3 regions of the Streptomyces sp. NRRL B-3229 genome follow, and region 3 is predicted to be linked to each of the others. Evidence: riboswitches for the same ligand, from Rfam matches in the RefSeq annotation. Region 3 holds a riboswitch; each other region holds the start of a gene.
The links. A riboswitch is a leader RNA that binds a small molecule or an ion and turns the genes downstream of it on or off. The one in region 3 is predicted to bind cyclic di-AMP.
Positions count from the first base shown of each region.

Region 1: it holds a riboswitch for cyclic di-AMP, as region 3 does, so the genes downstream of both, IF54_RS0111080 (C40 family peptidase) here and IF54_RS0131720 (transglycosylase family protein) in region 3, are expected to answer to the same signal.
Region 2: it holds a riboswitch for cyclic di-AMP, as region 3 does, so the genes downstream of both, IF54_RS0116410 (M23 family metallopeptidase) here and IF54_RS0131720 (transglycosylase family protein) in region 3, are expected to answer to the same signal.

Region 1 is NZ_JOGP01000006.1:174,097-183,980, forward strand. Features, by position in the region: gene IF54_RS0111070 (M23 family metallopeptidase) at 177-1,718, shown strand; gene pcrA (DNA helicase PcrA) at 1,866-4,349, opposite strand; cyclic di-AMP (ydaO/yuaA leader) riboswitch at 4,828-4,974, shown strand; gene IF54_RS0111080 (C40 family peptidase) at 4,983-6,140, shown strand; gene IF54_RS0111085 (tellurite resistance/C4-dicarboxylate transporter family protein) at 6,242-7,225, shown strand; gene IF54_RS0111090 (hypothetical protein) at 7,203-7,556, opposite strand; gene IF54_RS0111095 (NlpC/P60 family protein) at 8,012-9,073, shown strand; gene IF54_RS0111100 (LuxR C-terminal-related transcriptional regulator) at 9,127-9,846, opposite strand; gene IF54_RS0111105 (ATP-binding protein) at 9,843-9,884, opposite strand, start outside.
Region 2 is NZ_JOGP01000009.1:7,099-16,982, reverse strand. Features, by position in the region: gene IF54_RS0116450 (FG-GAP repeat domain-containing protein) at 1-742, shown strand, start outside; gene IF54_RS0116445 (amino acid permease) at 806-2,341, shown strand; tRNA gene IF54_RS0116440 (tRNA-Lys) at 2,440-2,512, shown strand; gene IF54_RS0116435 (dihydrofolate reductase family protein) at 2,625-3,752, opposite strand; gene IF54_RS0116430 (MarR family winged helix-turn-helix transcriptional regulator) at 3,822-4,331, shown strand; gene IF54_RS0116425 (GTP cyclohydrolase II) at 4,487-5,128, shown strand; gene IF54_RS0116420 (class II glutamine amidotransferase) at 5,191-5,940, opposite strand; tRNA gene IF54_RS0116415 (tRNA-Met) at 6,063-6,136, shown strand; cyclic di-AMP (ydaO/yuaA leader) riboswitch at 6,373-6,530, shown strand; gene IF54_RS0116410 (M23 family metallopeptidase) at 6,542-7,567, shown strand; gene IF54_RS0116405 (aldo/keto reductase) at 7,675-8,619, shown strand; gene IF54_RS0116400 (PrsW family intramembrane metalloprotease) at 8,756-9,884, opposite strand, start outside.
Region 3 is NZ_JOGP01000024.1:105,085-114,968, reverse strand. Features, by position in the region: partial or broken gene IF54_RS0131730 (cytochrome P450 family protein) at 1-372, shown strand, start outside; gene IF54_RS0131725 (transglycosylase family protein) at 565-1,545, shown strand; cyclic di-AMP (ydaO/yuaA leader) riboswitch at 1,751-1,913, shown strand; gene IF54_RS0131720 (transglycosylase family protein) at 1,917-2,597, shown strand; gene eno (phosphopyruvate hydratase) at 2,866-4,152, shown strand; gene IF54_RS0131710 (FtsB family cell division protein) at 4,266-4,742, shown strand; gene IF54_RS0131705 (DUF501 domain-containing protein) at 4,783-5,388, shown strand; gene IF54_RS0131700 (Ppx/GppA phosphatase family protein) at 5,385-6,326, shown strand; gene IF54_RS0131695 (NAD(P)/FAD-dependent oxidoreductase) at 6,759-8,135, shown strand; gene IF54_RS0131690 (class I SAM-dependent methyltransferase) at 8,400-9,689, shown strand; gene IF54_RS0131685 (ABC transporter permease) at 9,765-9,884, opposite strand, start outside.

The sequences.
Region 1 (9,884 bases), on a different contig from region 3:
AAACTCGCGCCCGCACTCCCCCGAAACACGGCCGAATGCCCGTTTCCTGCGCGCCCGAAACCAGTTGAAGATTGTCGCGCCCGCGTACCGCCGGGTACAGTCGCCGCACTGCTCTGGCAGCCCCTGTTGTCGAGGCGAAAGAGAAGTTGGTGAACGACCGTCACCCGTCGGGGACAATGACCACCCCGGCTCCGGCTTCCGACGCCGACTCGTCGCCCTATGCGTCGTACGGCTCCCAGGAGGCCCAGTACGGCGACTTCACCACGTACGGCGGTTACGACGCCACTGGTTTCCCGGCCTCGGACGCCTCAAACGCCACCGGCACCTTCGAGACCGACCCGCTCTTCGGCAACATGCCGGGCGACGGCACCGGTTCCTACGACGCCTCCACGTGGAACACCGGCGGCCACCAGACCCTGAACTACGACATGTACGCGGCCCAGCACCACGCCGCCTACGACACCGGCGCGTACGACGCCACGCAGTGGAGCGGCGACCAGCAGCACCTCGGCGCGATCCCCCCGCAGTCGGGCGGCCCCGACCACAGCGGCGAGTGGGACGCAGGCGCCTGGCAGCAGCTCGACCCCTCCGCGCACCAGGCCGACCGGACCCAGCAGTGGGAATGGGGCACGCAGGCCTTCGACACCGGCGCGTACGACGCGACGCAGTGGAACTCCGACGGCCCGGCGGCCGACCCGCAGGCGACGACGACCTTCGAGCAGGCCGGTTACGACGAGGGCCACGCGTACGACGAGACCCACGCCTACGCCGACGGCCACGCGTACGACGAGGCGAATCCTTACGGCGACGGCTACGCCGAACACACCTCGCACGACGGCGAGTCCACCGACACCGCCCTCACCGGGACCGGCGAGATGCCCGCCGTGCACGACATCGACGGCCGGCTCCTGGACGACCAGGAGGAGGCTCCCTCGGCCGAGGCGCCCGCCCCGGGCTCCCGCGTCGCCGCCCGCACCGCCAACCGCTCCCGCCGCCGTACGCCCGCGAAGCGCTCCGCGCTGCTGACGATCGCCGTTCCCTCGGCGTGTGTCATGGGGGTCGCCGGGATCGCCGCCGCCTCGGTCGGCACGCTGACCGGCGGCGAGCAGAGCACCGCGAAGACGCTGGCGGACCCGACCGCGGTCAAGCCGTCCGTCGCGAACGACAAGCTGGCCACCCAGCTCGAGAGCCTCTCGGCCGGCGCCGACGACTTCGCCGACCGGGCCAGCCGTACTCAGGAACGCATCGACCTCAAGGCCCAGCAGGTGGCCGAGAAGAGGAAGGCGGCGGAGGAGGCGGCCCGCAAGGAGCGGCTGCGCCCGAAGTTCGCCCTCCCGGTCGCGCAGCGCGGTCTCAGCGCCTACTTCGGGCAGGCCGGCGTCAACTGGATGTCCGTCCACACCGGCATCGACTTCCCGGTGTCGTACGGCACGACGGTGATGGCCGCGACCGACGGCACCGTGCGCACGCAGTGGAACAGCGCGTACGGCAACATGATGGTCGTGACGGCGAAGGACGGCACGGAGACGTGGTACTGCCACCTCTCCAGCTACCGCGTCTCCTCCGGTACGACGGTCAAGGCCGGCGACCCGATCGCCTACTCCGGCAACTCCGGCAACTCGACCGGCCCCCACCTGCACTTCGAAGTGCACCCGGCCGGCGGTGCGGCCATAGACCCCCTGCCGTGGCTGCGCAGCCACGGGCTGGACCCGACGTAACCCGAACCACCAACCGCCCCGGGCCGTACGAACCGAAACACCAGCCGCCCGGGCCGTACGAACCCGACCCACGAGTCGACCCAGGCCGTACATACCGGGCCGGACCCGGAGCAGAACCCCCGGACCGGCCCTTTCGCTTTCGCGCAGCTACAGCTTCTCCACCGGCGCGTACCGCAGCAGCAGCCGCTTCGGCTTGGCCTCCCCGAAGTCGATGGTCGCCTCGGCGTTGGCGCCGGTGCCCTTGACCCCGACCACGGTGCCCAGCCCGAACTGGTCGTGCGTGACCCGGTCGCCGACAGCGAGCGCGACCACCGGCTTCTCCGAGGTCCGGCGCGTCGCGAAGCCGGACGCACCCGACGCCGAGGAACGCGACCGGGACGAGGACAGCGAGGCGGCGATGCCCGAGACCGGTCCCGCGGGAGCGGCGGTCGCCCCCGTGCGCTTCCAGTCGACGTGCTGTGCCGGAATCTCCTCCAGGAAGCGGGAGGGCGGGTTGTACGACGGCTGCCCCCAGGCGCTGCGCAGGGAGGACCGGGTCAGGTACAGCCGCTCACGCGCGCGCGTGATGCCGACGTACGCAAGGCGCCGCTCCTCCTCCAGTTCCTTGGTCTGGCCGAGGGCGCGCATGTGCGGGAAAACGCCGTCCTCCATGCCGGTGAGGAAGACGACCGGGAACTCCAGGCCCTTGGCGGTGTGCAGGGTCATCAGGGTGATGACGCCGGAGCCGTCCTCGTCCTCGTCGGGGATCTGGTCGGAGTCGGCGACGAGCGCGACCCGCTCCAGGAAGTCGGAGAGCGAGCCGGTCTCCTCGCCCTCGCCGGACTCCTGCTCGAACTCCAGGGCCACGGCGGCGAGTTCCTGGAGGTTCTCGATGCGGGTCTCGTCCTGGGGGTCGGTGGAGGCCTGCAACTCGGCGAGGTAACCGGTGCGTTCGAGGACGGCTTCCAGGACGGTCGCCGGGCCCGCGCCGGACTCGACGATGGTCCGGAGCTCCTCCATCAGCACGTTGAAGCGCTTGACGGCGTTGGTGGAGCGCGCGGCCATGCCGTACGCCTCGTCGACGCGCTTGAGCGCCTGCGGGAAGCTGATCTTCTCGCGCTGGGAGAGGGCGTCGATCATCGCTTCCGCGCGGTCGCCGATGCCCCGCTTGGGCACGTTGAGGATCCGGCGCAGCGGCACCGAGTCCTCCGGGTTGGCGAGGACGCGCAGGTAGGCCAGGACGTCCCGGACCTCCTTGCGCTCGTAGAAGCGGACGCCGCCGACGACCTTGTAGGGCAGGCCGACGCGGATGAAGACCTCTTCGAAGACACGGGACTGTGCGTTGGTGCGGTAGAAGACCGCGACATCGCCGGCCTTCGCGTCGCCCGCGTCGGTGAGACGGTCTATCTCGTCGGCGACGAACTGCGCCTCGTCGTGCTCGGTGTCGGCGACATAGCCGGTGATGCGCGCGCCCGCGCCGGCGTTGGTCCACAGGTTCTTGGGGCGGCGGGACTCGTTGCGCTCGATGACGGCGTTGGCGGCGGTGAGGATCGTCTGGGTGGAGCGGTAGTTCTGCTCCAGGAGGATCGTCGTCGCGTCCGGGTAGTCCTCCTCGAACTGGAGGATGTTGCGGATGGTCGCACCGCGGAAGGCGTAGATCGACTGGTCGGCGTCACCGACGACACAGAGCTCGGCGGGCGGCAGGTCGTGCTCGCCCGGTGGTACGTCGACGGGGTGCTCGGAGGTGCCGACCAGCTCCCTGACCAGCGCGTACTGGGCGTGGTTGGTGTCCTGGTACTCGTCGACGAGGACATGCCGGAAGCGGCGGCGGTAGTGCTCGGCGACGTCCGGGAAGGCGCGCAGCAGGTTGACCGTCGTCATGATCAGGTCGTCGAAGTCGAGGGCGTTGGCCTCGCGCAGCCGCGACTGGTACATGGCGTAGGCCTGGGCGAGGGTCTTCTCGAAGCCGTCGGCGGCCTGGGCGGCGAAGTCCTCCTCGTCGATCAGCTCGTTCTTCAGGTTGCTGATCTTGGCGCTGAAGGACTTCGGCGGGAACTTCTTGGGGTCGAGGTCCAGATCGCGGCAGACCAGGGCCATCAGACGCTTGGAGTCGGCGGCGTCGTAGATCGAGAAGGAGGAGGTGAACCCGAGCTTCTTCGACTCCCTGCGCAGGATCCGCACGCAGGCGCTGTGGAAGGTCATGACCCACATCGCGTTGGCCCGCGGGCCGACGAGCTGCTCGACGCGCTCCTTCATCTCGCCGGCGGCCTTGTTGGTGAAGGTGATCGCGAGGATCTGGCCCGGGTGGACCTGGCGCTCGCCGAGGAGGTGGGCGATGCGGTGTGTAAGCACCCGGGTCTTGCCGGAGCCGGCGCCGGCCACGATGAGCAGCGGGGTGCCGGAGTGCACGACGGCGGCGCGCTGGTTCTCGTTCAGCCCGTCCAGGAGCGCGGCCGGGTCCAGCACGGGGCGGGGGGCGCCGTCGCGGTAGTAGGCGTCCCGGTCCGGGGGCACGTCGAACTTCCCGCCGAACAGATCGTCCGGAACGGGTTCCGGCACGTGGTCGTCCTCGGGCGGCGGCGGGGGTTCCTCCGCGTGCCCGCGAGGGGCCTGGAGGTCCGCCAGGAAGCTGTCGTCAAAGAGGCTGCTCATCGCTCTCCGAGTCTAGGGTGCCCCACTGACAGCCCGCCGCCGCCCTGAGAACATCGCCGGAATCGGGGACGCCCGGCGCCCGGGCGCAGGTCCGCGGCACCTGCCCCGGCCCGTCCGCCCGACGCCGGTCCAGGACCCTCCGGAACCACCCCGTCACGCTCCGCGGCCCACCGGACGGGCACAGCGACCGCGCCGAACCGCCCTTCCTCCGCCTCGCGAGCACGCCCCACCAGAGCACTCGAGCCGCGACAGACCACTCGGCGCCGACCGTCAGGCACGCCCGCCTGATCGAAGGTCACGGGCACGCACCCCTGACTGAAGATCACGGGTCAGAGACGCGCCCCTGCCCGAAGGTCACGAAAATGTATCGGGCATATCGAACATCAACCTTCACAGGGGCCGCACCAGTTGGCTACCGTTCCCGGTAGGCCGTACGACCCCCTCCGGCGAACGTCGCCGGGCCGCGCGGCCTCCGCCGAGTCCGACAGCGCCGCCGCGCGCCCGGAGCCGGGGACCCACCGAACCCCGGGGTGAATCGGCCGACTCCCGCCCACGGGAGCGCCGTAGGGCAACCCTTCCCGCCCGAACCCGACAGCTAACCCGGTAGGCGGAGCACGGAAGGAGTCGCCTCCCTTGGCGTCGCACCGCAAGTCGCGTCCCGCTGGTACGCGCGTAGCAGGCATACGGACCCCGGCCCTCGCGACGGCCGCCCTCACCTCCGTGGCCCTGCTGTCCCAGTCGGCGAACGCCGCGCCGGCCGATGACCGAGCCAGTCTCGAAGAGGTCGAGAAGAAGGTCGACGACCTCTACCGCCAGGCCGAGTCGGCGACCGACACCTACAACGCGGCCAAGGAGAGGACGACCAAGCAGCGCAAGCGGGTCGACACCCTCCTCGACGACGTCGCGCGGCGCACCGAGAAACTCAACCAGGCGCGGGAGGAGCTCGGTTCCTTCGCCGCCGAGCAGTACCGCACCGGGGCCGCCGCGCCCGGCACCGCGACCTTCCTGCTCGCCGACACCCCGCAGGACTACTTCGACCAGACGCAGCTGATGGGCCGCCTCACGAGCCGTCAGAAGGGCGCGGTGGACGACTACGTCTCCGAGCAGTCGGCGACGATGAAGAAGCGTCAGGAGGCCTCCCAGAGCCTCCAGTCGCTCACCGAGACGCAGAGCGACCTGAAGACCGCGAAGGCGACCGTCCAGAAGAAGCTCGCCGACGCGCGCGAGCTGCTGTCGGAGCTGACGGCCCAGGAGAAGGCTCGCCTCGCGGCGATCGAGAAGCTGAAGCAGGAGGCCGCGGCCCGCAAGGCGGCGGAGCTGGCCCGGCAGCAGGCGGCCGCGGAGAAGGCCGCGCAGGGGGCGGGTCAGGAGGCGGGCCGGCAGGAGAGCACGCCGGGCACCGGCACCTCGACGGCGACCGACCCCTCGTACGCCACCAGGGCCGCCAAGGCCCTCGCCTTCGCCCGGGCGCAGATCGGCAAACCCTATGTGTGGGGCGCCACCGGCCCCGGGTCCTACGACTGCTCGGGCCTCACCCAGGCCGCCTGGAAGGCCGCCGGCGTCACCCTCCCCCGCGTCACCTACGACCAGGTCAACGCCGGCACCACGGTCTCCCTGGCCGACGCCCAGCCCGGCGACCTGGTCTTCTTCTACGACGACATCAGCCACGTCGGCCTCTACATCGGCAACGGCATGATGATCCACGCCCCCAAGCCGGGCGCGTACGTCCGCGAGGAGTCGATCTACTACGACGGCGAGTCGGCGATCCACAGCGTGGTGCGACCGGCATGAGGTCCCGTGACTCGGGCGGCGCACCTGCGCCCGCGCGATTTCCCCCACGCGCGCGTGCGCGCCCCGCTCACGGGCCGCGCGGAGCTTCCTAGCATCGGTCCATGGCCGGTACCTCCCCGCACTCCCCCTTGCGCGTCTGGTGGACGCAGCGCCCGCCCGCCGCCGGGGCCGCCGTGCTGGCGACCGGCATCCTGTCGGTCGGGCTGCATCTGACGGGCTACGAGACGCTGTCCCGGATCGCCCTGGTGATCGGCTGCGCGGCCTGGCTGGGACTGGCCGCCGAGTTCGCCGTACGACTGCTGCGGGAGCGCGCCCGATGGGCCGCCGAGGCCGGGACGCCGGGCGCCCTGACCGCGGTGGCGGCGACCACCGTCCTCGGCACCCGCTTCTCCGCGCTCGGCCGGCAGTCCCTGGCCGAGGCGCTGCTCGCGCTGGCCGCGCTGCTGTGGCCGGTGCTGATCGTGTTCGTCGTGCGCCACTGGACACGGCGGATGCCCGGCGGAGTGTTCCTGAGCTGCGTGGCGACCGAGGGTCTCGCGGTCCTCGGCGCCACCCTCGCGACGGCCGAGTCTGCGGCCTGGCTCGCGCACACCGCGCTCGTGCTGTTCTGGCTCGGTCTGGTCCTCTACGGCGTCGCGCTCTTCCGCTTCGACCCGCGCCAGGTGCTCGAGGGCCACGGGGACCACTGGATCGCGGGCGGCGCGCTCGGCATCTCGGCCCTGGTCGGCGCGCAGCTGATCGCCGCGGACAGCGCGCCCCTGTACCTGTGGAACGACGACGACCTGGGCGTACTGCGCGCGGTGACCGTCACGCTGCTGGTGCTGGACCTGGCCTGGTACGCCGTGCTGCTGGTGGCCGAGTGCATGCGGCCGCGGCCGCGCTACGACGTGCGGCGCTGGGCCACCGTCTTCCCCATGGGCATGTCCGCCGCGGCGACCCTGTCCGTCGCCGCCGCCGTGGACGTCTCCTGGCTGAAGGTGCCGGGTGAGGTGCTGCTGTGGATCGCGGTGGCGGCCTGGCTGGCCGTCGCCGTGGGAGCGGTCGCCGAGGCGCGTGCCGCTCTCAGGTCCACAGAACCGCGATGAAGACGTTGGCCGTGGTCAGCGCGCCGACCAGGCCGAACAGCCCCTTGTCGACCTTCTCGTCGTCGCGCTTCACGTAGACGAGTCCGAGGATCACGATCAACAGGGCCAGCTTCACGCCGATCTTGATGTTGTTGACGTGCTGGTCGTCGGCCTGGTTGAGGCCGACCAGGATCACGCCGGTGACCAGCATGGTCGCGGCGCCGTGCAGCATCGCGGGGACGAACCGGGCGGCGCCCTGGCCCATCGCCTTCATCTGGGTGAGGAAACCGCCGAGCAGCGAGGCGATGCCGATGATGTGCAGGCCGACGAAGAGATGGATGAGTACGTCCATGGGGCCGGAGCCTATTGCGGCCCCCTAGGTGCGGCCGCACCGCCCCCGTCGGAAGATGCTGCATATATGCGGTCCGTAGCACTCCAAACCTCCTGAGCGGCAGAAAATCCCGACTTCGGTCAGCGCACCACGCGAAGTCGACGGCGGCACCCTGGCAACGCGGTCACCTTCGGTCACCAGTCGATTACCTGACGGCACTTCCGCACAACGCGTTACCTCCCGGACACAGGCAGGTTTAGCGTCCTCCACCAGGTGACCGGCTCCCCACCGCCGCCCGGGCCAGGGGCGGCAGTCGGCCACCACCGCCGAGAAGGTCCGGCGGCGGTCCGCTCCCCCTGTGTGGGCCGTCGCCGGACGCGCACACCGCCCCGGGCGGTCGTACGGCCGCTCCCTCCTGGCGTCCGTACGTCCCTGGGTCCCGGGGCGGCGGTCGGACGAAAGGACGTGCAGTCCACGTGGCAGCGCACCGCAAGCCCCGTCAACGCTCGGCCGGCGGCCATACGGTCCGTACGGCGGCGACGATCGCCCTCGCCGGGGCGGCGACCGCGGCGGGCTTCGACGGGACCGGGCACGCCGAGCCGCAGCTCACGCCCGCGCAGGTCAAGGCCAAGGTGGACCAGCTCTACCAGGAGGCGGAGACCGCCACCGAGAAGTACAACGGCGCGAAGGAGAAGGCGGAGGCCGCTGAAACCCGGCTCAACGCCCTGCGCGACCAGGCGGCCCGCAGGACAGCACAGCTCAACGATGCCCGGGACGGGCTGGGCGCGATCGCCGCCGCGCAGTACCGGGGCGGCGGACTCGACCCCGCGATGCAGCTCGCCCTCTCCGACAACCCCGACCACTACCTGGACGGCGCCGAGTTCGTCGAACGGGCCGGCAGCAGACAGGCGGCCTCGGTGGCGAACGTCCGCCGGCAGCTGCGGGAGATCGAGCAACTGCGCGGTGCCGCACACATCGAGCTGGATGCCCTGAAGTCCCGTCAGGCCGAGCTGAGGCGCCACAAGAAGACGATCACCGGGAAGCTGGAGGCGGCCCGCCGCCTGCTCACTCGGCTGCCGGCCGGGGAACGCGCGGGGGTGGGTGAGGGCGGGGCTCGCGCCTCACGTGACGCGACGGGCGCACGCCAGGGCCTGACGACACCTGCCGCGGCCACCGCGCAGGCCCCCAACTCCCGTGCCGCGGCAGCCGTCTCCTACGCCTACTCCAAGCTCGGCAGCCCCTATGTCTGGGGCGCCACCGGCCCGGACGCCTTCGACTGCTCGGGCCTCGTCCAGGCCGCGTACCGCTCCGCCGGCATCTCCCTGCCTCGCACGACCTACGCCCAGATCGACGCCGGCCGGCGCGTCTCCCGCTCCGAACTCCTCCCCGGCGACCTGGTGTTCTTCTACTCCGGCATCAGCCATGTCGGCCTCTACATCGGCAACGGCATGATGATCCACGCCCCGAACCCGTCGGCACCGGTACGGGAAGCGCCGATCGACGAGATGCCCTTCGCGGGAGCCACCCGGGTGGTGTGAGCGGGCCCCCGACGAGTGAGGCCCGGGCGAGCGCGCCCCGGACAGGCGCGGGGTCAGACCAGTCGCCGTGCGGTCGCCCATCGCGTCAGCTCATGACGGTTGGACAGCTGCAACTTCCTCAGCACCGCCGAGACATGGGACTCGACCGTCTTCACCGAGATGAACAGCTGCTTGGCGATCTCCTTGTAGGCGTAGCCCCGCGCGATGAGCCGCAGCACCTCGCGCTCGCGCTGGGTGAGACGGTCGAGGTCCTCGTCGACCGGCGGGGCGTCGGTGGAGGCGAAGGCGTCCAGGACGAAGCCCGCGAGCCGCGGGGAGAACACCGCGTCGCCCTCCTGGACGCGGAAGACGGAGTCCACGAGGTCCGTGCCCGTGATCGTCTTCGTCACATAGCCGCGCGCACCACCCCGGATCACCCCGATCACGTCCTCGGCAGCGTCCGAGACGGACAGGGCGAGGAAGCGGACGGGCTGCTCGGGGTCGGCCATCAACGGGGCGCAGCGGCGCAGCACTTCGACCCCGCCGCCGCCCGGGAGATGGACGTCGAGGAGGACGACCTCGGGGCGGGTCGCGGTGATGACGGTGACGGCCTGCTCGACGTCCGCGGCCTCCCCGACGACCTCGACACCGGTCTCCTCGGTCCGGCCGATCTCGGCCTGGACGCCGGTACGGAACATGCGGTGGTCGTCGACGAGGACCACGCGCACGTGCCGCTCGCCCGCGCCCCCCGCGGGCTCCACGGGTTCGGTGTTCGCCTCGGTGGGGTCACTCATGACGTCTTCTCCGCCCTCTCCATCTCCAGCTCGACCTC
Region 2 (9,884 bases), on a different contig from region 3:
CGCCTACGGCGAGCTGGCCACCCTCGACTCGTCGGGCACGCTGAGCCTCCAGTACACCAACGGCGGCGGCCGGTTCGACCGGAAGCAGAACGGCTCCGGCTGGCCCGCCGGGACCGTCGCCGTGCCCTTCGGCGACATGGGCAAGGACCGCTGCTCCGAGATGCTGGTCCGGATGCCGAACGGCGAGCTGCGCCGCTACGCGGGCAAGTGCGGGGAGGGTTCCTACGCCCCGACGAGCAGCCACACCTCGCTCGGCACCGGCTGGAACGCGTACAACGTCCTGACCGCCCCCGGCGACCTGACCGGCGACGGCCGGGTCGACCTGCTGGCCCGCAAGGCGTCCACCGGTGACGTCTACCTCTTCGCCAACGACGGCGCGAGCGGGCTCAAGCCGGGCGTGAAGATCCGCAGCTGGGCCACCTACAAGAAGATCGTCGGCGCCGGTGACCTCAACGGCGACGGCTTCGGGGACGTCCTGGTGCAGGACAAAGCCGGAACGCTGTGGCGCTACGACGGCACCGGCACCGGGCAGGTCAAGGAGCGGGTGAAGGTCTTCTCCAACTGGGGGACCTCCTACAACGTGGTCGTCGGCGTCGGTGACATCACCGGGGACGGCAAGAACGACCTGGTCTCCCGGGACACGGCAGGCAACCTGTACCGCAACAACGGCAACGGCAAGGGGTCGTTCGGGGCGCGGGTGAAGATCGCGAGCGGCTGGCAGGGCTACAAGGGCCTTTTCTAGAGGGGCACTTCCCGGCCAAGTTGTGACGTGTGTCACGCCCTCGGGATGGGAATCGCTGGGGGCATGACAGATGACGACATACCGAGAGGGCTCTCCGACGAAGAACGGCTCGCCCAGCTCGGCTACACGCAGGTCCTCGCCCGCCGCATGTCGGCGTTCTCCAACTACGCGGTCTCCTTCACCATCATCTCGGTGCTGTCGGGATGTCTGACGCTGTACATGTTCGGAATGAACACCGGCGGCCCCGCCGTGATCACCTGGGGCTGGGTCGCCGTAGGCCTGATGACGCTGTTCGTCGGTCTGTCGATGGCCGAGATCTGCTCGGCCTACCCGACCTCGGCAGGCCTGTACTTCTGGGCGCACAAGCTGGCCCCCACGCGGACCGCGGCCGCCTGGGCCTGGTTCACGGGCTGGTTCAACGTGCTGGGCCAGGTCGCGGTGACGGCGGGCATCGACTTCGGCGCCGCGTCCTTCCTCGGGGCGTACCTGAACCTCCAGTTCGACTTCAAGGTGACGGCCGGCCGGACCATCCTGCTGTTCGCCGCGATCCTGGTGCTGCACGGTCTGCTGAACACCTTCGGCGTCCGGATCGTCGCGCTCCTCAACAGCGTCAGCGTGTGGTGGCACGTGATCGGCGTGGCCGTCATCGTCGGCGCGCTCACCTTCGCCCCCGACAAACACCAGTCGGCGTCGTTCGTGTTCGGCGAGTTCGTCAACAAAACGGGCTGGGGGAGCGGGGTGTACGTCGTCCTCATCGGTCTCTTGATGGCCCAATACACCTTCACCGGCTACGACGCCTCGGCCCACATGACCGAGGAGACGCACGACGCTTCCACGGCGGGCCCGAAGGGCATCGTCCAGTCGATCTGGACGTCGTGGATAGCGGGCTTCGTGCTCCTGCTCGGCTTCACCTTCGCGATCCAGTCCTACGACGGCGCCCTGAACTCCCCGACGGGCGCGCCCCCGGCCCAGATCCTGCTCGACGCGCTCGGTGCCACGGCCGGCAAGCTCCTGCTCCTGGTCGTCATCGGTGCCCAGCTGTTCTGCGGGATGGCGTCGGTGACCGCCAACAGCCGCATGATCTACGCCTTCTCGCGCGACGGCGCGCTGCCGTTCTCGCACCTCTGGCACACGGTCAGCCCGCGCACCCGCACCCCGGTGGCGGCGGTGTGGCTTGCCGCGGGCGGGGCACTGCTGCTGGGCCTGCCGTACCTGATCAACTACGCGGCCTACGCGGCGGTGACGTCCGTCGCGGTGATCGGCCTCTACATCGCCTACGTCATCCCGACGCTGCTGCGGCTGCGCAAGGGCGACGCCTTCGACCGGGGGCCGTGGCATCTGGGCCGCTGGTCGCGGGCGATCGGCCTGGTGTCGGTGGGGTGGGTCGGTGTGATCACGATCCTCTTCATGCTCCCGCAGGTCTCCCCGGTCACCTGGGAGACCTTCAACTACGCCCCGATCGCCGTCCTGGCCGTCCTCGGCTTCGCGTGGATCTGGTGGGCGGCCTCGGCCCGGCACTGGTTCCTCAACCCGGAGCACGAGCGCACCAAGGCCCGCGAGGCGGCCCGCGCGAACGCCCCCGAACCGGTCGATCCCTGACCTTTCCCACTCCCCGGCCCTTCTGACACGGCCGTGTCCCCGATACCCGATCGGAGACACGGCCACGTCCGGCTATGCTCGTGGGGGCAACATCGCCTGGGCCCTTAGCTCAATTGGCAGAGCAGTGGACTTTTAATCCATTGGTTGTGGGTTCGAGTCCCACAGGGCCTACGGGTTGCGGACGGGGGTAACTCCTCCGACCTGCTGTGCAGCGCCTGAGTCGGCTTCGGTCGGGTCGGGCGCTGTCTGCGTTTCGCGGGGCGCGGCCCGCGGCTCCCCACCGTCAGAGCAGGTGCCGGTTCGGGGTCTTCGCCTCGTCCTCGTGGCCGCTCAGGACCACCACGTCGACCCCCTGCCCGGTGAGCAGGCCGGTTCCGTCCGCCCCCGTCACGAACGTGTCCGGCTCCCGCCACGCCGTCACCACCCGCCGTACCCCCGCGTCCAGGATCAGCCGGGCGCAGGAGGCCGGGCGGGAGGCGCGCTGGGTGCAGGGTTCCAGGCTCGTGTAGACCGTGGCGGACGGCAGCCGCGGGTCGTCCGGGGCGATCTTCGCCAGGGCCGCCTCCTCCGCGTGCACGACCGGGTCGCCGGACTCGCGGGAGTGGCCGCGGGCCAACTCCGTGCCGTCGGCGGCCACCACCACCGCTCCCACGCTGAACGCCGTGCGGGACGGCGGGCACTGGGCGGCGAGTTCGCAGGCCAGCGTCAGCCAGTGGTGGTCCGCTGCGGCGGGGGTCGGGCCGGTGCCCGGTGCCGTGGGTTCGTAGCGCATCAGGACCACGTCCTCGATACGACGGGTCTCCACCAGCCGCAGCCGGCCGCCCTGGTAGCCGCCGGGGCCGAACAGCCGCGGGGCCTGCGGATCGCCGACGAACAGCGGGGCCAGCACCAGCTGCACCTCGTCCGCCAGGCCCTGCTGGAGGAGCTGGGTGTGGATACGGCCGCCGCCCTCGACCATGAGCCGCTCGACGCCGTACACCGCGTGCAGATGCTCCAGCAGGCGGCGCCAGTCCAGCGCCGGGCCGAGGGCGACCACGTCGGCCGCCAGGCCCAGCTCGCGGGCCCGGTCCGCGCCCTTGTCCGTCGTGTAGAGGACCTTCTCGCCGCCCGTGTGCCAGAAGTTCGCCGCGGGGTCCAGCTCGCCCGAGCCGCTGACCGTGACCTTCAGGGGGTACGGCGGCTTCCCGGCGGTGACCCGGGTGGCCCGGCGGGCCTCGGAGTTGACCAGCAGGCGGGGGTTGTCGGCGCGGATCGTGCCGGCGCCGATGAGGATCGCGTCCACCGAGGCGCGGACCTCGTCGACGCGGTCGAAGTCGGCCGGGCTGGAGAGAAGGAGCCGGTCGGAGCCGGTGTCGTCCAGGTAGCCGTCGAGGGAGACCGCGGCGGAGAGGAGGACGTGGGGGTGGGGCATCGGCGCGGTCCCTCTCGAAAAAGGATGGCGGGGCTTGGTTCAAGTTTGAAGCAAACCTACACTGGTGGCATGACGACCCGCTGGCTCAGCCCCGACGAACAGCGAGCCTGGCGTGCCTACATCGCCGCCTCGCTCCTCCTGGAGGACACCATCGACCGGCAGCTCCAGCAGGAGGCCGGCATGCCCCACCTGTACTACTCCATCCTCGCCAACCTCTCCGAGACCCCGGAGCGGCGGCTGCGGATGACCGATCTCGCCGAGGGGCTGAAGATCACCCGGCCCCGGCTGACGTACGCGGTCGCCCGGCTGGAGAAGGACGGGCTCGTGCGGCGCGAGAGCTGCCAGTGGGACAAGCGCGGCAGTGTCGCGGTGCTGACCGACGAGGGTATGGCAGTGCTGGAGCGGGCCGCGCCGGGCCATGTGGAGACGGTTCGCGCCGCGCTCATCGACCGGCTCACCCCGGAGCAGGTGCGGCAGTTGGAGGAGATCTTCACCAGCGTGACCGAGGGGCTCCTGGGGGAGGAGGGTGCCTCCGGGGAGATGCCGTGGCGGCGCCGGTCGTCCCCGTCGTGCTCGTGAGGGCCGAGCGCTGAGGGCCAAGTGCTGAGCGCCGCTGTCCGCGTGTGATGCGTGCCATAAATCCGTTGCTTCAAATTTAAAGCATGGGGTAGGGTCTCGATCAGTAGATCTGCTTCAAATCTGAAGCAGATATGCCTACGGACCGGAGTACCCGCATGACCGACCTGCCCGCCGCCACCCAGCGCTCCCGCGTCCGCGTCCCGCTGCGCTTCGGTGACGGCTACCGCGTGGACGCCGAACTCGTCACCTTCCACGGCCTGGCCGACGGACAGGAGCACCTCGCCGTCGTCCTCGGGAACCCCGCCCCCGGTGCCGTGCCGCTGGTGCGCCTGCACTCCGAGTGCCTGACCGGGGACGTCTTCGGCTCCGCCCGCTGCGACTGCGGGCCCCAGCTGCGCGAGGCGGTCGAGCGGATAGCCGAGCGCGGCGGTGTGCTGCTCTACCTCCGCCAGGAGGGCCGCGGTATCGGTCTCTACAACAAGCTCGACGCGTACGCCCTTCAGGACCAGGGTCTCGACACCTACGCGGCGAACACCGCGCTGGGCCTGCCCGAGGACGCCCGGGACTACACGGCGGCCGCGCAGATGCTGACCGCCCTCGGGATCGACGAGGTCGATCTGCTCTCCAACAACCCGGACAAGGCGGGCCAGTTGAGGGACCTGGGGATCGCCGTCCACGACCGTGTCCCCACCGGGGTGTTCACCACCGCGCACAACGTCCGCTACCTGCGCGCGAAGGTCCTCCAGACCCAGCACACGCTGCCGCTCGGGGAGTTGACGGAGCTCGGGGTCGGCTGAGCGGGCGAGCGTCTGCCGCTGGAGCCGTGCCGGGTGCGGGGTTCGGTGACGACGACCTCCCGTCACGCGTGTACGCGGACTCCCAGGTCGTCCCGCCGGATCTCCAGCACCTGGCGGTACGGCAACACCCGCCACGCCCCGACCGGTTGGGGCACCCCGCTCGACGCGACGACCACCCGGTCGCCCTCCGCCCGGTACCGCAGCCGGAAGAAGTCGGGCCCGCGCCGCCGGCTCACCTCGGAGTCCGGGTCCTCGTCGGCGTACGCGTACAGCGCCTCCTCCGTCAGCAGCAGGCAGTTCAGGCTCGCGAAGGACGCGCGGGCCCGGATGTCCTCGGCGGCCCGCGCGAGCGCGTCGACCGGGTCCTGGTCCCGCAGCAGCGTCAGCACCCGCAGGAAGAACCGCTCGGAGTCGGTGCTCCCGCCCGCCGCCGCGAGGAGACCGGGGTTGATGAGCTCGTCGAGGGCGCCGTACGGCGAGAAGAAGCCGTTGTGGGCGAAGGCGAGGCCGTCCGCGATGAACGGATGGGTGTCGCCCGGCACGACCGGCAGCCCGGGGCTCGCCATCCGCAGATGCAGTACGGCGGCGTCGGCACGCGTCCCGGCGAGGGCGTGCTCCCACAGCCAGTCCCCGGCGGCCGATGTGATCCCCCTGACCACCCGTGGCCTGCCCCCGCCCGCCCCGGGCCAGGCGGCGATCCCCCACCCGTCACCGTGCTCCCGGCTCAACTCCGTGAAGGGAAGAGCCAGTTCACCGAGGGCGGCGGTGAGCGGAAGAGGTGCGCGGGTGACCACGCCCAGGAGACGGCACATGGGCGTGACAGTACTAAGAGGGCTGGTTCCAGCCATCCAGCGGCGTGAAAGGGCAGGTCACAGGCGCTGGGCGGTAATGCGTGCGGGAGTCGCTCCCGGATGGCGTATGCTGGTTTCACCGACGCGGGGTGGAGCAGCTCGGTAGCTCGCTGGGCTCATAACCCAGAGGTCGCAGGTTCAAATCCTGTCCCCGCTACTCACGGCTCAGGGCCGGAGTCCAGTCATTGGGCTCCGGCCCTGAGTGTTTCCCGGGGCGCGCTCATGACCTGGCCTGAGCGATGCGGTCAACTCGCCCGTTTTTCACCGGTCATGGGCCGTAAGTCCTGCGGGATTTCGTTAATGATCAAGCGGAACGGCTTGGAATCGGACCCCCGGGTCTATTAACGTTCGATAACGCAGCGCGGTCGTCCCAGCCGTCACAAGAGACGGCTCCGTGCTCACGCGCCGAATTCCGCAAGGGAACCGGGGAACCACCACCTTGGGGTGAATCGCTCGTAGTCCGCCGTGGCCACACGGCGGGTATACGCGCGTAGGAGACCTTCCTGCTCCGAACCCGTCAGCTAACCCGGTAGGCGAGAAGGAAGGAAAGGAGCGCGCCCACGTGGCGTCCAACCCGCCTGCCCCCGAGGCCCCGTCCGTACCCCGCAGCACTCTCGTGTACGGCGGCTACCGCGCCGACGACGAGGCCCCCCTCGGCGAGTGGAACCCGACCGCGGACTCCTTCGCCCCCGTGCGAGGCCGGCACCGCGTGGCCAAGCAGCGCGGCGGCGGATTCGCCCGCAGCTCCACCGTTCTCGGCGTCGGTGTCATAGCCGCTGTCAGCGCCGGCGGCATGGCCAGCGCCAACACCGGCAAGCCGCCGGTCTCCATCTCGATGCCCGACCTGCCGAACGTCGGCTCGCTCATCTCGGACGACTCCGACTCCGGCGCCGCCGACACGAGCGCCTTCAGCAGCGTCGGCACCGCCACCGTCGATACCGCCAAGGGCACCTCGGACGCCGGTGAGGCGCTGCGCTCGCGCATCCTCGCCCAGGCCGAGACGCAGCAGGACCAGCTCGACACCAAGGCCGCCCAGGCCGTCGCGGAAGCCGCCCAGAAGGAGGCCGACGCGGCCGCCGCCAAGGCGGAGAAGGAAGCCCAGCAGCAGGCCGCCGCCGCGAAGAAGAAGGCGGAGGAGGCGGCCGCGAAGAAGGCCGAGGTCGCGCGTCTGGCCGAGCTCGCCAAGCAGTACACGCTGCCGACCTCGTCGTACACCATCACGGGGACCTTCGGTCAGGCCGGTTCGCTGTGGTCCTCCGGCTACCACACGGGCCTCGACTTCGCCGCCCCCACGGGCACCCTCATCAAGGCGATCCACAGCGGCACCGTCACGGAGGCCGGCTGGGCCGGTTCCTACGGCTACCGCACGATCCTCACCCTCGACGACGGCACCGAGCTGTGGTTCTGCCACCAGTCCTCGATCAGCGTCAGCGTGGGCCAGAAGGTCGGCACCGGTGACGTCATCGGCCGCGTGGGCGCCACCGGCAACGTGACGGGCGCGCACCTGCACCTGGAGGTCCACCCGGGCGGCGCGGCGACCGGCATCGACCCGATGGCGTGGCTCCAGGGCAAGGGGCTCAACCCCTGAGACTCCCTGAGGCTCTCTGAGGTTCGGAGGGGCTAATTCCGCTTGTTTGCGAGGATTTTGCGGCCGTGGCGGAAGATCCTCGTCGGGCGGGGGCGTTGACGTATCACATGACTTCTCTCCGCAAGCTCGGCTCCTCCGACCTCGAGGTCTTCCCGCTCGCCCTCGGCGGCAACGTCTTCGGCTGGACCGCCGACGAGGCCACGTCCTTCGCCGTCCTCGACGCGTACACCGCCGCGGGCGGCAACTTCGTCGACACGGCCGACTCGTACTCCTCGTGGGTGGACGGTAACTCCGGCGGCGAGTCCGAGACGATCATCGGCAAGTGGCTGGCCGCCCGCGGCAACCGCGACGACGTCGTCATCGCCACGAAGGTCAGCCAGCACCCCGACTTCAAGGGGCTGACCGCCGCCAACATCAAGGCCGCCGCCGACGCCTCCCTGAAGCGCCTCGGCACCGACCGCATCGACCTCTACTACACCCACTTCGACAAGACCGAGGTGCCGGTCGAGGAGATCATCGGCGCGCTGGACGAACTGGTGAAGGCGGGCAAGGTGCGCGCGATCGGCGCGTCCAACATCTCCGCCGCGCGGCTCTCGGAGTCCCTCGCCTTCTCCGACCGCGAGGGCCTGGCGCGCTATGTCGCCCTCCAGCCCCACTACAACCTGGTCTCACGCGACACGTACGAGGGCGAACTCCAGGCCGTCGCGTCCCGGGCGGGCCTCGCCGCCGTGCCGTACTACGCCCTCGCGTCCGGCTTCCTCACGGGCAAGTACCGCCCCGGCACGACGGTGGAGGGGGCGCGGGCGGCGGGAGCCGGCAAGCACCTCGACACCGACCGCGGCCGGAAGGTCCTCGCCGCCCTCGACGACATCGCCGAGTCCCACGCGGCCCCGGTCGCCACGATCGCCCTCGCCTGGCTCGCCGCCCAGCCGACGGTCACGGCCCCCATCGCCTCCGCCCGCACGGTGGAGCAGCTCCCGGCGCTGCTGGGGGTGGCGGACGTGACCCTGACGGAGGAGGAGCTGGGGCGTTTGACGGAGGCGTCGGCGTAAGGGGACGCGTCCGATCGAACCCGTCGGGCAGGGGACGGGCCGGTTCGACCCCGTCGGGCAGGGGGAGGGCCGGTTGGACCCCGTCGGCCTTCGGCGCAGGCCTCGCAGTCTCGCAGCGCTCGCAGCCCTTGCAGTCCTAGGTCCGATACGGGTTGTACGCGGGATACGGCGTCGGCTGGACCGGCTGGGACTGGACCGGCTGTGCCGGCTGATGCTGGACCGGCAGCGCAGGGTGGCCCGGCTGGGGCGGGTAGCCGTACACCCCGTACACGCCATACCCCCCGTACCCCGGCCAGGGCGGCGCGGCCACCGGCGGGGCCGTCACCCGGGCCGCGTGGTCGAGGGCCGGCCGGGCCACCTCCCGGCGCCGCCACAGCTCCTGGAGCAGTTCCCGCTCCCGTACGACGAAGTCCGCGTTCGCCCGGCCGAGCCGCCCCCGCCGCCGTAGGAAAGCGAGCGAGGTCGCGTACGCCTCGTACTGCGCGACCGCCCGCCCCGCGGGCCGCCCGCCGAACTGCCGGCGCGCGTACTCCCGAGCCACCCGCCGTGCCCGCATCGAGCCGAGTGCGTACGGCTCGGCCGGTGTCAGCCAGCCGGTGGCGGCGTAGGCGGGGAGCTCCTCGCGGACGGTCTTCAGCTCCCGCTGCCGTGTCCAGATCACCAGCCAGGTCAGCAGCGCGAACGCCGGCACCATGAACATCGCGTACACCGCGAAGAAGCCGTACTCCCCGAACGTCGACGAGCCGTTCCACGTCGCGTGCATGCCCATCGCGAGCAGCAGTCCGGACAGCGGGAAGAGCACCCGACGGATGTGCTGGCGTTCCGCCGAGAGCGCGGAGATGCCGAAGCCGATGCCGGTGAGGACGGTGAACAGGGGGTGCGCGAACGGTGACATCACCACGCGCACGAAGAAGGTCGCGGCGGTGACGGAGGCGATGCCGCGGTCGCCGGTGAGCTGGTCGGTGCCGAAGGCGGTGCCGAGGTAGAGGATGTTCTCGGTGAACGCGAACCCGGTCGCGGTGATCCCCGCTATCACCACCCCGTCCACGATCCCGGTGAAGTCCCGTCTGCGGAACAGGAACACGAGCAGTACGGCGGCCGCCTTCGCCGACTCCTCGACGATCGGCGCTATCACCGTCGCGCCGAGGGTGTCCGCGCCGGAGGGGTCCGCGGTCGCCGTTGCTATCCACTTCGTGGCGAAGCTGTTGGCGATGATCGCTATCAGCGCGGCCGCGCAGGCGCCCCAGGCGAACGCGAACAGCAGA
Region 3 (9,884 bases):
GACGGCCCGGTCGAGCTCGCCACCTGGCGGTTCGCCACCGAGCCGCTCACGATCGGGGGGCGGGACATCGCGGCCGGCGATCCCGTGCTCGTCGTGCTCGCCTCGGCGGACCGGGATCCGGAACGGTTCGCCGACCCCGACGTGCTCGATCTGTCCCGCCGTGACAATCAGCACCTCGGTTACGGCCACGGGATCCACTACTGCCTCGGTGCCCCGCTCGCCCGGCTGGAGGGCCAGACCGCGCTCGCCACGCTCCTCACCCGGCTCCCCGATCTGCAACTCGCGGTGGATTCAGCTGATTTGCGCTGGCGTGGTGGTCTCATCATGCGTGGACTGCGTACTTTGCCCGTGGAGTTCACTCCCGTCCGGTAATCGACCGAGGGGTCCCCTGAACCCCATCGCGCGGCGGCCCAAACATGACGCGGCCTCAAGTCTGTGATCTTCACGTGATCTACGCGGCATTAACTTGTGACAAGTGATCGAACCCCTATACGTTCACGGACCAGCGCGGTGGTCCGTACCACTCGCCGCGTGGGTCTCTGAAGTCTCGGGAAAGGTCCTTTCATGCTCTCCGGGAACGGTCGTCACCGTCGCCCCCGTCAGGCTCCGGCGCTGCTCGTGGCGGCCGGTGTGACGGGATCCGCCATCGCGATCCCCCTGCTCGCGGCGTCCGGAGCGAGCGCCGCGACCGGTACCACCTGGGACCGGGTCGCGGAGTGCGAGAGCGGTGGCTCCTGGAGCGCCAACGACGGCAACGGCTACTACGGCGGCCTCCAGATGTCCCAGGACAACTGGGAGAAGTACGGAGGCCTCGAGTACGCCAAGACCGCGGACCTGGCCAGCCGTAACCAGCAGATAGCCGTGGCGGAGAAGCTCCTCGCCGACCAGGGCATCGCCGCCTGGCCGACCTGCGGTCTGCTCAACGGGCTCAGCAAGGACTCGAGCTCGGCCGGCGTCGACACGGGCCTGGCCAGTGGAACACCCTCGGCCTCCGCGTCCGGATCGTCGGAATCATCTGGATCGTCTGATTCGTCCAACTCGTCGGACACCGAGGACACTCCCGGCCTGCTCGACTCCCTGGACGGTTCGTCCGCGACCCCCTCGCCCTCGGCCACTCCGTCCAAGAGCGACGAAAGTGCCTCCAAGTCGGGCGAAAGCGACACCAAGGGTTCCGAAGCCTCCGGTAAGGAAAACGCCCAGCCCTCCGACGGTTCGCCTGTAGTCAGCCCAGAAGAGGATGAAGCGGACAAGTCCTGGCAGGAGGGCGGCTCTTCGGCCCTGGTGGACGTCGGCTCCCTCGCCGGCACCGGCAAGCACCGCGGTGACAGCGGGGACGACGTCGCGACGAAGAGTGCGGGCACCTCGTCGGGTCGCCACGCCGCTCGTACGTACACCGTCAAGGAAGGCGACTCCCTCGCCTCCATCGCCGACTCCCTTGGCCTCGACGGCGGATGGCGCGCCCTCTATGCCGAGAACAAGGACCGCATCGGGGCCGACCCGAGCGACATCTCCGCCGGTCAGACGCTCGACACAGGGGTGGAATAGGGCCGAAAAGGCCTGAAAAACAGCGGGAGTTCACGTCATACTTCGCACCGAATGTCCACTTTGGTGAAAGTGTGGGATGAGTCTCAGAAGCCCTGATCGTCTTTGAAATTCCGCCGAGCGCATGTCTACCGTCGTCACCGCTCGGCAACCCGAGCCCCGTCTGTCGCAACGCCGAATCCTGCCAGCGGCCGTACGGGAACAGTCGTCGCGTCAAGCGCCGTAGGCAGGAGCGGGGGACCCAAGGTAAGCGCCGGGCCCAGCAGTTCACGCTGGACCGGCTTGGGGTGAAGTCACGCAGTGCGCGTGACCGGGCAACTCAACCGGCCCGAACCCGACAGCTCACCTCGCAGGCGTCGGTGAGGGGATCCACCATGCTGTTTTCCGGCAAGGGCAAGCACCGTCGTCCGTCCAAGGCCACCCGCGCCGCCGCGCTCGCCGGCGTCACCGGTGTCGCCATCGCCGCCCCGCTGATGGCGGCCGGCAACGCCTCCGCCGCCACCGCCTCCGAGTGGGACGCCGTCGCCCAGTGCGAGTCCGGCGGCAACTGGTCCATCAACACCGGCAACGGCTACTACGGCGGCCTTCAGTTCTCCGCCTCCACCTGGGCCGCGTACGGCGGCACCGCCTACGCTCCGCAGGCCAACCAGGCCAGCAAGGCGCAGCAGATAGCCGTCGCCGAGAAGGTCCTCGCCTCCCAGGGCAAGGGCGCCTGGCCGGTCTGCGGCACGGGCCTGTCCGGCGCTGCCTACAACGGCAGCAGCTCGTCCTCCTCCAGCTCCTCGAACTCGGGCTCCAGCACGCGTTCGACCAACGAGCAGAGCGCCTCCCGCTCCTCCGAGCGTCCGGCGGCCAAGAAGACCGTCACCACCCCGACCGGCAAGAAGGTCAAGAAGGGCGACGGCGAGTACAAGGTCGTCAAGGGTGACACCCTCAGCTCGATCGCCGCGAAGCACAAGGTCAAGGGCGGCTACCAGACGCTCTTCAAGCTGAACAAGGACATCATCGAGGACGCGAACCTGATCTACCCGGGTCAGCAGCTGCACCTCAAGTGATTCCTACCTGAACCACAGCGCCCTCATACCCGTGGTCCTCATACTGAAGACCTCGTGAGGGCCACCCCCCGTCCCCACGGGCTCCCCGCTCCGGTGCGTGTTCCCCCGTACGCACCGGGGCGGGGTTTTTTGTGCGCGCTTGCACGGCCGTCTTTGTTCAGTTCAGAAACAATTTACTCTCGGTTTCGTCCACAGGTCGGTCCGCACGGTGGCCGATGCCCCGGAGCCGGTTAGGCTCTAGTCGCCAGGCTCACCATTCGTGAAGGAGATGCTCGTGCCGTCCATCGACGTCGTCGTAGCCAGGGAAATCCTCGACTCGCGAGGCAACCCCACCGTCGAGGTCGAGGTCGGCCTCGACGACGGCAGCACCGGTCGTGCCGCCGTCCCGTCCGGCGCCTCCACCGGCGCCTTCGAGGCCATCGAACTGCGTGACGGTGACCCCAACCGCTACCAGGGCAAGGGTGTCGAGAAGGCCGTCCTCGCGGTCATCGAGCAGATCGGCCCGGAGCTCGTCGGCTACGACGCCACCGAGCAGCGCCTGATCGACCAGGCGATGTTCGACCTGGACGCCACCGACAACAAGGGCTCGCTCGGCGCCAACGCCATCCTCGGCGTCTCCCTCGCCGTCGCCCACGCCGCCTCCGAGGCCAGCGACCTGCCGCTGTTCCGCTACCTGGGCGGCCCGAACGCGCACCTGCTGCCCGTTCCGATGATGAACATCCTGAACGGCGGCTCGCACGCCGACTCCAACGTGGACATCCAGGAGTTCATGATCGCCCCGATCGGCGCGGAGTCCTTCTCCGAGGCGCTGCGCTGGGGCACCGAGGTCTACCACACCCTCAAGAAGGTCCTGAAGAGCAAGGGCCTGTCGACCGGCCTCGGCGACGAGGGCGGCTTCGCCCCGAACCTCGAGTCCAACCGCGCCGCCCTGGACCTCATCCTCGAGGCCATCAAGGAAGCCGGTTACATCCCCGGCGAGCAGGTCGCCCTCGCCCTCGACGTCGCCGCCTCCGAGTTCTACAAGGACGGCAAGTACCAGTTCGAGGGCAAGGACCGCTCCGCCGCCGAGATGACGGAGTACTACGAGGAGCTCGTGGCGGCCTACCCGCTCGTCTCCATCGAGGACCCGCTGTTCGAGGACGACTGGGCCGGCTGGAAGGTCCTCACCGACAAGCTGGGCGACAAGGTCCAGATCGTCGGCGACGACCTGTTCGTCACCAACCCGGAGCGTCTGGCCCGCGGCATCGAGGACGGCGCCGCCAACGCCCTCCTGGTCAAGGTGAACCAGATCGGTTCGCTCACCGAGACCCTGGACGCCGTCGAGCTCGCCCAGCGCAGCGGCTTCAAGTGCATGATGTCCCACCGCTCCGGCGAGACCGAGGACGTCACCATCGCCGACCTCGCCGTCGCCACCAACTGCGGCCAGATCAAGACCGGCGCCCCGGCCCGCTCCGAGCGCGTCGCCAAGTACAACCAGCTCCTGCGCATCGAGGAGATCCTCGACGACGCCGCGGTCTACGCCGGCCGCAGCGCGTTCCCGCGCTTCAAGGGCTGACACACCGGCTGGCCCTTCCGGGGTCAAGCCTTAGCCAGTCGTACGTACGTCCCCGTACCGGTCCCGTACCGTGTGCGGGGACGTACGCACGTAGAAGGGGAGGCGGAGAGCCGATGGCCGTGAAGGACCGGGACCGTTTCTCCACCGCGACACGGATCAAGCTGCTCGGCGAGCAGACCGCGGCCAGGGTCTACCGCTCCCAGACCAAACGGCAGGCCCGGCGCTCCCGGCTGACCGGCCGGGCCGCGCTGCTCGCCCTCGTGCTGTGCACCCTCGTGGTGGCGCTGGCGTACCCGATAAGGCAGTACGTCTCCCAGCGCGCCGAGATCTCCGATCTCCAGCGGGAGAAGGCACAGGCCGCCGAGCGGGTCGAGAAGCTGCGCGATCTCAAGGCGCGCTGGCAGGACGACGCGTACGCGGAGCAGCAGATCCGGCAGCGGCTGCACTACGTGCTGCCGGGGGAGACGGGCTTCATCGTCGTCGACCCGGACGCGGCGAAGCAGTCCCGCACCGATATCGGGGCGGCCGACCGCCCCTGGTACTCCAACGTCTGGGACGGCGTCGACAAGTCCGACGCCTCGGACCAGTGAACCGACCACGACGGACAGCAGAAAGACAAGCTCAGGACCGATGGAAACTCCCCCGCCTACCACGCCTCGCACTGAGCCGACCGACGCGGACGTCGAGGCCTTCAAGCAGCAGCTCGGCCGGCCGCCGCGCGGGCTGCGCGCGATCGCGCACCGCTGCCCCTGCGGTCAGCCGGACGTGGTGGAGACGGCGCCCCGCCTCCCCGACGGCACGCCCTTCCCGACGACGTACTACCTGACGTGCCCGCGCGCCGCCTCGGCGATCGGCACGCTGGAGGCGAACGGCGTCATGAAGGAGATGACGGAGCGGCTCCAGACCGACCCGGAGCTCGCGAAGGCGTACCGGGCCGCGCACGAGGACTACCTCGCCCGCCGGGACGCCATCGAGGTCCTGGAGGGCTTCCCGAGCGCGGGCGGCATGCCGGACCGGGTGAAGTGCCTGCACGTCCTGGTGGGCCACTCGCTGGCCGCGGGCCCCGGCGTGAACCCGCTGGGCGACGAGGCGATCGCGATGCTGCCGGAGTGGTGGCGCAAGGGTGCGTGCGTGACGCCCTCCGGGCCGCCGACCGGTGAGGAGTGGCAGGTGCAGGCCTCCGAGGACGGCACGGGCCACTTCGCCTTCAAGCCGGTCGAGGACGGCGACCGGTGACCCGCGTCGCCGCCATCGACTGCGGTACGAACTCGATCCGCCTGCTCGTCGCCGACTGCGACCCGGCCACCGGCGAGCTCGTCGACCTGGACCGCCGCATGACGATCGTGCGGCTGGGGCAGGGCGTCGACCGGACCGGGCGGCTCGCCCCCGAGGCGCTGGAGCGGACCTTCGCCGCGTGCCGGGAGTACGCGGCGGTCATCAAGGAGCACGGGGCCGAGCGGCTGCGGTTCGTGGCCACCTCCGCCTCCCGGGACGCCGAGAACCGGGACGACTTCGTCCGGGGCGTCCTCGACATCCTCGGCGTCGAGCCCGAGGTCATCACCGGGGACCAGGAGGCCGAGTTCTCCTTCACCGGGGCGACCAAGGAGCTCACCGGCAGCGACCACCTGGCCCGGCCCTACCTGGTCGTGGACATCGGCGGCGGCTCGACGGAGTTCGTCGTGGGCGACGACCACGTGCGGGCCGCGCGGTCCGTGGACGTCGGCTGTGTGCGGATGACCGAGCGGCACCTCGTCCAGGACGGGGCCGTCAGCGACCCGCCCGGCGCCGCGCAGATCACAGCCATGCGCGCCGACATCGAGGCCGCGCTCGACCTCGCCGAGCAGACGGTGCCGTTGCGCGAGGCGCGCACGCTGGTGGGGCTCGCCGGGTCCGTCACCACGGTGTCGGCGATCGCCCTGGAGCTGCCCGAGTACGACTCGGCGGCCATCCACCACTCCCGGGTCTCCCGCGAGCGGGTCCGTGAGATCACCGAGTGGCTGCTGCGCTCCACCCACGCCGAGCGCGCGGCCGTTCCCTCCATGCACCCGGGCCGCGTGGACGTGATCGCGGCGGGCGCGCTCGTCCTGCTGTCGATCATGGAGCGGATCGGCGCCGAGGAGGTCGTCGTGAGCGAGCACGACATCCTCGACGGCATCGCGTGGTCGATTGCGTAGACCCCGCCGGGCACCTCTGCTGAGCAGGCAGAACATCGGATGAGCGACTCAGAGGGGCCCTTCGGGGCCCCTCTTCGGCGTGGCGCCGGGAAAGTTCGTGAAGTTCTTCACAAGGAATTGGGTCCTGTCGGACGACGAATGAGGGCCGGTTGACCCTTCCGGGGGCCCAACCCCCCTGTGAACACGTTCAAAACGGTGGGTTGCGGACCTGGGGAGAGGGGTCTGCGAGGGGTCTGTGAGAGCCCCGCGCGGAGCGCTTTCCGGCACGGAGAAGCAGCTCACGCGGCGTTGACAACGGAGATCCCTATACCGTGGTTCCCGTCCGGCGCCATGACGTGGATCACGTGGGTCGCGGAGGATAACACACCCCCTCCAAGAGCTTGTGAAGGGGCGCACGAGCGACCCCCCTGGGGCGGGTGGATACTCGATGCCATGAGCACCACGGAGCGTCCCAGGATCCTCGTAGTAGGCGGTGGGTACGTAGGCCTGTACGCAGCTCGGCGCATTCTCAAGAAGATGCGCTACGGCGAGGCGACCGTCACGGTCGTCGACCCCCGGTCGTACATGACCTACCAGCCCTTCCTCCCCGAAACCGCCGCCGGCAACATCTCCCCGCGCCACGTCGTCGTCCCGCTGCGACGCGTGCTGCCGAAGGCGGAGGTTCTCACCGGCCGGGTCACCACCATCGACCAGGACCGCAAGGTCGCCACGATCGCCCCCCTCGTGGGCGAGGCGTACGAGCTGCCTTTCGACTACCTGGTGATCGCGCTCGGCGCGGTCTCCCGCACCTTCCCGATCCCCGGCCTCGCCGAGCAGGGCATCGGCATGAAGGGCGTAGAGGAGGCCATCGGCCTGCGCAACCACGTCCTCGAGCAGCTCGACAAGGCCGACTCCACCAAGGACGAGGAGATCCGCCGCAAGGCGCTCACCTTCGTCTTCATCGGCGGCGGTTTCGCCGGTGCGGAGACCATCGGTGAGGTCGAGGACATGGCCCGCGACGCGGCCAAGTACTACAGCAACGTCTCCCGCGAGGACATGCGGTTCATCCTCGTCGACGCCGCCGACAAGATCCTCCCCGAGGTCGGCCCCAAGCTCGGCCAGTACGGCAAGGAGCACCTGGAGAGCCGGGGCGTCGAGATCTACCTCTCCACCTCGATGGACTCCTGCGTCGACGGCCACGTGGTCCTGAAGAACGGCCTCGAGGTCGACTCCAGCACCATCGTGTGGACCGCGGGCGTCAAGCCCAACCCGGTCCTGGCCCGCTACGGCCTCCCGCTGGGCCCGCGCGGCCACGTGGACACCGCCCCGACCCTCCAGGTCCAGGGCACCGACTACATCTGGGCCGCCGGCGACAACGCCCAGGTGCCGGACGTCGCCGCCCGCAAGGCCGGTGTCGAGAACGCCTGGTGCCCGCCGAACGCCCAGCACGCGCTGCGCCAGGCGAGGGTCCTCGGCGACAACGTGATCTCCGGCATGCGGGGCTTCCCGCAGAAGGAGTACAGCCACTCCAACAAGGGTGCTGTCGCGGGTCTCGGCCTGCACAAGGGCGTCGCGATGATCGTCATGGGCAAGATGAAGATCAAGCTCAAGGGCCGTCTCGCCTGGTACATGCACCGCGGCTACCACGGTCTGGCCATGCCGACCTGGAACCGCAAGATCCGTGTCTTCGCCGACTGGACCCTCGGCATGTTCCTCAAGCGCGAGGTCGTCTCCCTCGGCGCCATGGAGAACCCGCGCGAGGAGTTCTACGAGGCCGCGCGCCCCGTGCCGGCCGCCGAACCGAAGAAGACCGAGGCCAAGGCCTCCTGACTCGTTCCGGTCACCCGTGACCGGAGCCGGTCGCTGATCCACCCCGAAGGACCTTCCGCCATCCGTGGTGCGGGAGGTCCTTCGGCGTTTCCGGTCCCCGTCGGTTCGGCTCCTCCACCGATCTCGGTCCGCCGTCGATTTCCGTCGCCATCGATTTCGGTCGGCGTCGATTTCGGTCCTCCGCCGATTTGGGGAGTGACCATGACCGTGCCGTTGTTTACCCAGGTGGACAATTCCGGGATCCTCGTCACGGAGGTGTGGATCATGGCGGATGCCGCACTGCGGCTGAAGAGTCTGCTCGAACAGTTGCTTGGATCCGAGCTGCCGGTGCGGATCAGGGCCTGGGACGGTTCGCAAGCGGGACCACCCGGCGCCCCCGCCCTGGTCGTCCGCAACCGCCGTGCCGTACGCCGGCTCCTGTGGAAACCGGGCGAGCTGGGCCTGGCCCGTGCCTGGGTCGCCGGTGACCTCGAGATCGAGGGCGACTTCTACGGCGCCCTCGCCCTCCTCTCCGGCCTGGTCTGGGAACGCGACGACACCCGCTCGGGCCTGGAGATCCTGCGCGACGCGCGGACCCGTGCCGCGCTGTTCGGCCTCGTCCGGCTCGGCGGGCTGCCGCTGCCCCCGGCCCCGCCCCGCGAGGAGATCCGCCGCGCCCGCGGCCATCTGCACACCCGGCGCAGTGACAAGCGGGCCATCAGCCACCACTACGACGTCGGCAACGGCTTCTACGAGCTCGTCCTCGGCCCGTCGATGGTGTACTCCTGCGCCTACTGGCCGGACCCCGACGCCACCCTGGAGCAGGCCCAGCACGACAAGCTCGACCTTGTCTGCCGCAAGCTCGCGCTCCGCCCGGGGCAGCGGCTCCTCGACGTCGGCTGCGGATGGGGCTCGATGGCGATCCACGCGGCCCGCGAGTACGGCGTGAGCGTGGTCGGCATCACCCTCTCGCACGAGCAGGCCGCCTACGCCCGCAAGCGCGTCGCCGACGCCGGGCTGACCGACCGGATCGAGATCCGCGTACAGGACTACCGGGACGTGGCCGACGGGCCGTACGACGCGATCTCCTCCATCGGGATGGCCGAGCACGTGGGGTCGGAGAAGTACCTGGAGTACGCCCAGGACCTGTACCGGCTGCTGGCCCCCGGCGGACGGCTGCTCAACCACCAGATCGCCCGGCGCCCGATGTCCGACGAATCGGCGTACGACCTCGACGAGTTCATCGACGCGTACGTCTTCCCCGACGGTGAACTCGCCCCCCTCGGCACCACCGTGACCCAGTTGGAGCGGGCCGGGTTCGAGGTGCGGGACGTCGAGTCGATCCGCGAGCACTACGCCCACACGCTGCGCCGCTGGGTCACCAACCTGGAGTTTGGGTGGCAGCGGGCGGTCCGGCTCACCGGCCCCGGCCGGGCCCGGGTGTGGCGCCTCTACATGGCCGCCTGTGCCCTCGGCTTCGAACGCAACCACCTCGGCGTCAACCAGGTCCTGGCCGTCAGAACCCCCGAATCCGGCGCCTCCGGGCTGCCGTTGCGCGCCCGCACCTGGAACTGAGCGGGAAGCAGGACCAGGAGCAGACACAGAAGGGGCCCGCCGCTTCCTCCGCGACGGGCCCCGACAGCCGTACGGCTACTCCGCCTTGATGGCCGACAGCATGTTCATGCGGGCCGCCCGGCGGGCCGGCCACAGCGCGGCGAGGATGCCGACCGTCGCCGCGAGCAGCAGGAACACCGCCATCCGGGCCCAGGG